2 linked regions of the Chitinimonas arctica genome follow. The protein of the gene in region 1 interacts with the protein of each later gene in a pairwise test. Links are inferred from orthologs where the notes say so. Each region holds a gene or a part of one and is shown in the gene's direction. Other genes may lie near its edges.

Evidence for each region.
Region 2: the proteins of rpe (region 1) and eno interact in binary tests that used the Escherichia coli proteins (3 or more experiments, as listed by UniProt). The link is inferred for Chitinimonas arctica from one-to-one orthologs.

Annotation. Positions count from the first base shown.
Region 1 is NZ_CP041730.1:465,855-469,079, forward strand. What follows is about bases 115-3,019. They hold rpe (ribulose-phosphate 3-epimerase), read left to right. Parts: upstream 115-1,174; coding sequence 1,175-1,864; downstream 1,865-3,019. Other genes in these bases: FNU76_RS02155 (hypothetical protein), read left to right, coding at 115-579; apaG (Co2+/Mg2+ efflux facilitator ApaG/CorD), read right to left, coding at 615-998; FNU76_RS02170 (SDR family NAD(P)-dependent oxidoreductase), read left to right, coding at 1,861-2,616; FNU76_RS02175 (thiamine pyrophosphate-binding protein), read left to right, coding at 2,741-3,019. Also shown: FNU76_RS02150 (polysaccharide deacetylase family protein), read left to right, coding at 1-40; more of FNU76_RS02155, read left to right, coding at 100-114; more of FNU76_RS02175, read left to right, coding at 3,020-3,225. UniProt on the Escherichia coli protein: Catalyzes the reversible epimerization of D-ribulose 5-phosphate to D-xylulose 5-phosphate.
Region 2 is NZ_CP041730.1:290,768-293,969, reverse strand. The notes cover bases 1-2,882. They hold eno (phosphopyruvate hydratase), read left to right. Parts: upstream 1-733; coding sequence 734-2,032; downstream 2,033-2,882. Other genes in these bases: FNU76_RS01325 (Rpn family recombination-promoting nuclease/putative transposase), read right to left, coding at 2,179-2,700; kdsA (3-deoxy-8-phosphooctulonate synthase), read left to right, coding at 1-618. Also shown: cell division protein FtsB, read left to right, coding at 3,043-3,202. UniProt on the Escherichia coli protein: Catalyzes the reversible conversion of 2-phosphoglycerate (2-PG) into phosphoenolpyruvate (PEP). It is essential for the degradation of carbohydrates via glycolysis.

The DNA of each region.
Region 1 (3,225 bases):
CGGCCTGCTGGCCTTGCAGGGAGAAGCTTTTCCCGGCTAGTGGCGAGAAGGTGGCCCATCCCTTGCTTTACTACTCTAACACCTCGTTGGAGTAGCAAAATGCTCACCGCCCTCGCCTATTACGAACCGCTCGCCAACTATCTGCAGCCGGCGCCGCCCGTGCCGCACACACGTCTGCCGGGACCGTTGCCGCTAGGCTTTCCGGAAGCATTCCGGGCTCGCTTGATCAGCCTGGCCAGCGATCCCAGCGTGGGTAACGACACCATGCAGCGCCTCTATTTCGACCTGGTGGTGTGTCCGCAGATCGAAGCCAGCATGCGCCGCATGCACCCGGCCAGCCAGGCCGGCCTCGACCAGCCGCGCAGCGAAGCCATTTTCCTCGACCCGGCATTTTCCTGGACCATCCATCTCGACGACCGCCTGCATCGGCGCTGGCAGGATTGCCTGCTGCGGCACGGCGAGCGCGCCGGCCTGGAAGACGTGGTCGGCTTGCTGGCAGGGTTTCGGATACTGGCGGAACATCTTGGGGATAGGGCCGCGTGGGCAAATACGCCTTGGCGGCCACCTGTGGACTTGTAAGCCGGCCGATCGCGTACGCGGCAATAAGCGACAACTCAATGCAAAATACGGGGCACCGACAGGACGAAGGATTCCACCGGTGCGTCGAAACTCTGGCCATCGTCGGCGCGGAACTGATAGCTGCCATGCATGGTCCCAACCGGCGAGCTGAGCGCCACGCCGCTGGTGTAGGCGAAGGCCTCGCCCGGCTTCAATTGGGGCTGTTCGCCCACCACGCCTTGGCCGCGGACTTCCTGGGTCTTGCCGTCCGCTTCGCTGATGATCCAATGCCGCGTCAGCAATTGGGCCGCCACGGAACCGGTGTTGACGATGCTGATGTGGTAGGCGAATACGTGCCGATTGGCATCCTCGTCCGATTGCTCGGCCAGGTACTGGGTTTGAACGGTGACGGTGATATCGTACTTGCGGGATTCGCCCATGAAGTGGCTCGGAAAAAAATGCGGTCGTAAAACGCTGGGCTCGGCGCCCGGCTACGCTTGCCGGGGAATTGGCCCGGACGTTCTCCTACTGATTACACGCGAAAATGTCGGCTTGAACAAGGCATCCTTCGCTTTCCGGTAAAATCGTACCTTTCCCCTCTCGCCGAGCGCCCGCCATGAGCCAGCCCACATTCCGCATTGCCCCCTCCATCCTGTCCGCCGACTTCGCAAAACTGGGCGAGGAAGTACGGAATGTGATCGCCGCGGGAGCCGATATCATCCATTTCGACGTGATGGACAACCACTACGTCCCCAACCTGACCATCGGCCCGCTGGTGTGCCAGGCCATCCGGCCCTGTACCGAAGCCATGATCGATGTACACCTGATGGTCAAACCGGTCGATGCCATCGTGCCGCTGTTCGCCAAGGCCGGCGCGGACTTGATTACCTTCCATCCCGAAGCCAGCGAGCATATCGACCGCACCCTGGGGCTGATCAAGGAGCAAGGCTGCAAGGCTGGCCTGGTGTTCAATCCGGCCACGCCGCTGTCCCATCTGGACTATGTGATGGATAAGATCGATATGGTGCTGCTGATGTCGGTCAATCCCGGTTTCGGCGGCCAGAAGTTCATTCCGGCGACCCTGGACAAGCTGCGCGAGGCGCGCCGCCGCATCGATGAATATACCGCCCGCACCGGCCGGGAGATCTGGCTGGAGATCGACGGCGGCGTCAAGGTGGACAATATCGCCGAGATCGCCCGCGCGGGTGCCGACACCTTCGTGGCCGGCTCGGCCATTTACGATTCGCCCGACTACCAGGCCACCATCGCAGCGATGCGCGCCGAGTTGGCCAAGGTCGGCGCATGAGCGGAGCCCTCTATATCCTCACCGGGGCCTCGCGCGGCCTGGGCCTGGGCATCGCGCGCGCCATCGCCGCACGGGGCGGCCAGCTGCTGGCCGTCGCCCGCAGCGAGAGTGCCGAACTGGCGCAATTGGGCCGGGATATGCCGGGCTATCGGTTTTTCCCCTGCGACCTTGCCGACGCGGCCCAGCTGGAAGCGTTGACCGGGGCGCTTTGCGGTGCGCTGGGCAGCGCGCGCGACCTCTACCTGATCAACAATGCCGGCGTCACCGGCCCCATCGCGCCGGCCGGCCGCTATCAGCACAGCGACCTTGTCCACTGCCTGGCGGTCAACCTGACCGCCGCCATGCACTTGAGCAATGCCTTTATCGCGCATGTGCAGGAAAGGCCGGGAGATCGCCGCATCCTCAATATCAGCTCGGGCGCCGGCCGCAATCCCTACCCGAGCTGGACCGCCTATTGCACCAGCAAGGCGGGCCTCGACATGTATAGCCGCTGCGTTGGGGTGGAACAGGCGGAACACGCCAACGGCATCCGCATCGCCGCCGTCGCGCCCGGCATTATCGATACCGATATGCAAGCCGACATCCGCGCCAGTACGCCCGAGGACTTCCCCTTGGTCGAACGCTTCAAGGCTTACCAGGCCGACGGCGCACTGAGCGACCCGGACCGGGCCGGGGCCGATCTCCTGCGCTTGCTGCATGGCACGCATATGGGCTTCGGGGACCTGCTCGATATACGCACCTTCGCCAGCTAAGCCCACGCCGCGCCTGCCGCAATGGCGGGCATGCATGTCCACTTGGCCCTTGCCTGCATAAGCGCCTATAAATATTGCGGCTGCCAGCGAAATGCAGCCGCACATAAGGCGAAGAGGGCGAGACATGGCGGACAACAAGGCAGCGGGCGGACAAACCGACACGCTTCAGGGCACGGACGTGGCCGAACTGGTGGTGCGCTATCTGGAAGCCATTGGCGTCGAGTACGTGTTTGGCGTACCGGGCGGCGCGGTCGAACCCGTCTACAACGCCTTAGCCCGCAGCGCCCGGCGCGGCGGGCCAAGGGCGGTGGTGGCACGGCACGAGGCCGGTGCGGCCTTTATGGCGGAGGGTTACACCCGCGAGACCGGCCGGCTCGGTGTCTGCATCGCCACCTCGGGTCCGGGCGCCACCAATCTGATCACCGGCGTGGCCTGCGCCTACGACAACAGCATCCCCATGCTGGCCATTACGGGTCAACCCTCGTTACCCTCTTTCGGTCGTGGCGCCTTGCAGGAATCGGCCTGCACCGGCGTGAACACGCTGGGGATGTTTCGCCACTGCACTCGCTATAACTCGCTGGTTTCCCACCCCGATCAAGTCGAGAGCAA
Region 2 (3,202 bases), 170 kb from region 1 along the record:
GTCAGGGAGCAGGTAGGGGTGCCGGTCTTGACCGATATCCACGAAATCGATCAGATCAAGCCGGTGGCGGACGTCGTGGACGTATTGCAGACACCGGCTTTTCTTTGCCGTCAGACCGACTTTATCCGTGCCTGCGCCCAGTCGGGCAAGCCGGTCAATATCAAGAAGGGCCAGTTCCTGGCGCCGGGCGATATGAAGAACGTGATGGATAAAGCCCGCGAAGCGGCCCGCGAAGCCGGCTTGCCGGAAGACAACTTCATGACTTGCGAGCGTGGCGCCAGCTTCGGCTACAACAATCTGGTCAGCGATATGCGCAGCCTGGCCATCATGCGCGAAAGCGGTTGCCCGGTGGTATTCGATGCCACCCATTCGGTGCAACTGCCCGGCGGACAAGGCGACAAATCCGGCGGCCAGCGCGAATTCGTGCCGGTGCTGGCCCGTGCGGCGGTCGCCGTCGGCATCAGCGGCCTGTTTATGGAAACCCATCCCGATCCCGCCGTAGCCATGTCGGATGGCCCCAATGCCTGGCCCTTGCCGCGCATGAAAGAATTGCTGACCGTGCTGCGCGAACTGGACAGTCTGGTCAAGCGCCAGCCACTGCACGAAAACACGCTGTAGTCCGCCCGCATGCCGGCCTTTCCCTCGCGGTCCCGTGCCCTGCTTGCAATGAGGGGCACCGGCCGGCGCCGGCATGCTCGAATCGACATTCCCAACGACATCCAAGGAAACAACGATGAGCGCTATCGTAGAAGTCATCGCCCGCGAGATTCTGGACTCGCGCGGCAACCCCACGGTTGAAGCCGATGTGCTGCTGGAAAGCGGCGTCATGGGCCGTGCCGCCGTACCCAGCGGCGCCTCCACCGGTGAGCGGGAAGCGCTGGAACTGCGTGACGGCGACAAGAGCCGCTACCTGGGCAAAGGCGTACTGAAGGCGGTCGAGCATATCAATACCGAAATCTGCGAAGCGATCATCGGCCTGGATGCGTCCGAGCAGGCGTTTATCGACCGCACCATGCTGGAACTGGACGGCACCGACGACAAGGGCCGCCTGGGCGCCAACGCCATCCTGGCGGTGTCGATGGCGGTGGCCAAGGCGGCTGCCGAAGAAGCGGGTCTGCCGCTGTACCGCTATATCGGCGGCTCCGGCCCGATGGCGCTGCCGGTTCCGATGATGAACGTGATCAACGGCGGCGAGCACGCCAACAACAGCCTGGATTTCCAGGAACTGATGATCGTTCCGGTCGGCGCGCCCACCTTCCGTGAAGCGCTGCGCTATGGCGCGGAGATCTTCCATCATCTGAAGAAGATCCTGCACGACCAGCATCTGCCTACCCAAGTGGGCGACGAAGGCGGTTTCGCGCCTGACGTGGCCAATGCCGAAGCCGCGCTGGAGCTGATCCGCGCCGCGGTGGAAAAGGCCGGTTACCGTTTCGGCGAAGATATCGTGATCGCCCTCGATTGCGCCGCTTCCGAGTTCTACAACAAGGAAACCGGTAAGTACGTATTCAAGAAGAGCGACAAGCGCGAGCTGAGCTCGGCGCAAATGGTCGATTACCTGGAAAGCCTGGCCAACCGCTTCCCGATCATTTCGATCGAAGACGGCATGGGCGAACGCGATTGGGACGGCTGGAAGCTGCTGACCCAGCGCCTGGGCGAGCGCGTGCAGTTGGTGGGCGACGATCTGTTCGTCACCAACAGCAAGATTCTGGCCGAAGGCATCCAGAAGGGTATCTGCAACTCCATCCTGATCAAGGTCAACCAGATCGGTACCTTGACCGAGACCTTGCAGGCTGTGGACCTCGCCAAGCGCAATCGCTACACCTCGGTGATGTCGCACCGCTCCGGCGAGACCGAGGACAGCACCATCGCCGACCTGGCCGTGGCGACCAACTGCATGCAGATCAAGACCGGCTCGCTCAGCCGTTCGGACCGTATGGCCAAGTACAACCAGTTGCTGCGCATCGAAGAAGAGCTGGGTGATGCGGCTTACTACCCGGGTCGTGCCGCGTTTTACCAGATTCGGCCGCGGTAAATCTCTCTGCGCTCATTGTGGTGAAAGCAACCGCAACGAGTAGCGAGTGCTTGTGGGTCGTCGGCGGGTTCTGCCGGCGGCCCACAAGCACGTTTTTTTTGGGGGGGGGGAGGTGTGGACTGGAGCAAGCGCTGGGCGACAATGGCCTACTCTTTGAAGGCCAACTCGCCAACCCTGGTTATCTGCATCACCGTGGCTTTGTCCATACCGTTTGCCACCATGGCGCGAGCGACTTGTTTCATTTTTTGCCAATATTCTGTGCGACCCAGCTCTATTCCGCGTTCCATACCGCGCTGTTCACCCAATTTCAGGCCGCGCTTTTCACCGCGCTGTTCAACCATCTGGATGAGGGGCATTACAAGCTCCTCGCACTGTGGTGAGCCACGCGCCAAGGTTTTCAATAAAACTTCGGGAATGTCGTTGCCCTCTTCTTTCATGATATAGATCAGCAGACTTTTATACCCATCCTGCCCAACGGTTTTCGCCGAATATAGGGTGTCCGAGTAATAAACTCGCATACCCGGATCGAGATGGGAGCTGGGTTCCAAATGCAGTGTGTCCAAGTCGATTTGCTCGCGTACCACTGGCGGCAAGTGAGCTTCCAAGAAGTCTCTGGCTTTAGTCGGGGTGATCTCGAATTGTTCGAACAGCGCGTCATATGGGCTCATGGTGGCCTTCGCGGGTTGTCAGGGGAGTATGGGCCTTAAAGGTTCGCCTAGCCCATGCCAAGCGTGCGCCGGAGCTTTTTAACGCATAGCGCCGTCAACTTCCCATCAGGTAAAAGCCTGAATCATCCTCACGCTAAACGCATATGCACACGCAGGTATATTGCAACCGTTACCTACCCCGAGAGATGTGGAGCTAGGTGCCAATCGCAGCTTGGGCATCACTGTCTACTCCTGTTGGCACAAGTGCGAATCAGGAGATTTTGGGGCAGATATGCCGCTGACTCAGACTAATAACCCTGGCAGAGCTTCCCTAGTAAGGCCTCCGCCCATACAATCGCGCCCATGCGCCTTCTTGCCGTCATTCTCGCCGCCTGTATCGTCTTGCTCCAATGGCCTTTATGGATAGGCAAGGGTTCGTGGCTGAAGGTATGGCAGATCGAGTCGCAACTGGCCGACCAGCGTACTCAAAACGACAAGCTCCAGGCACGCAACGGTGCGCTGG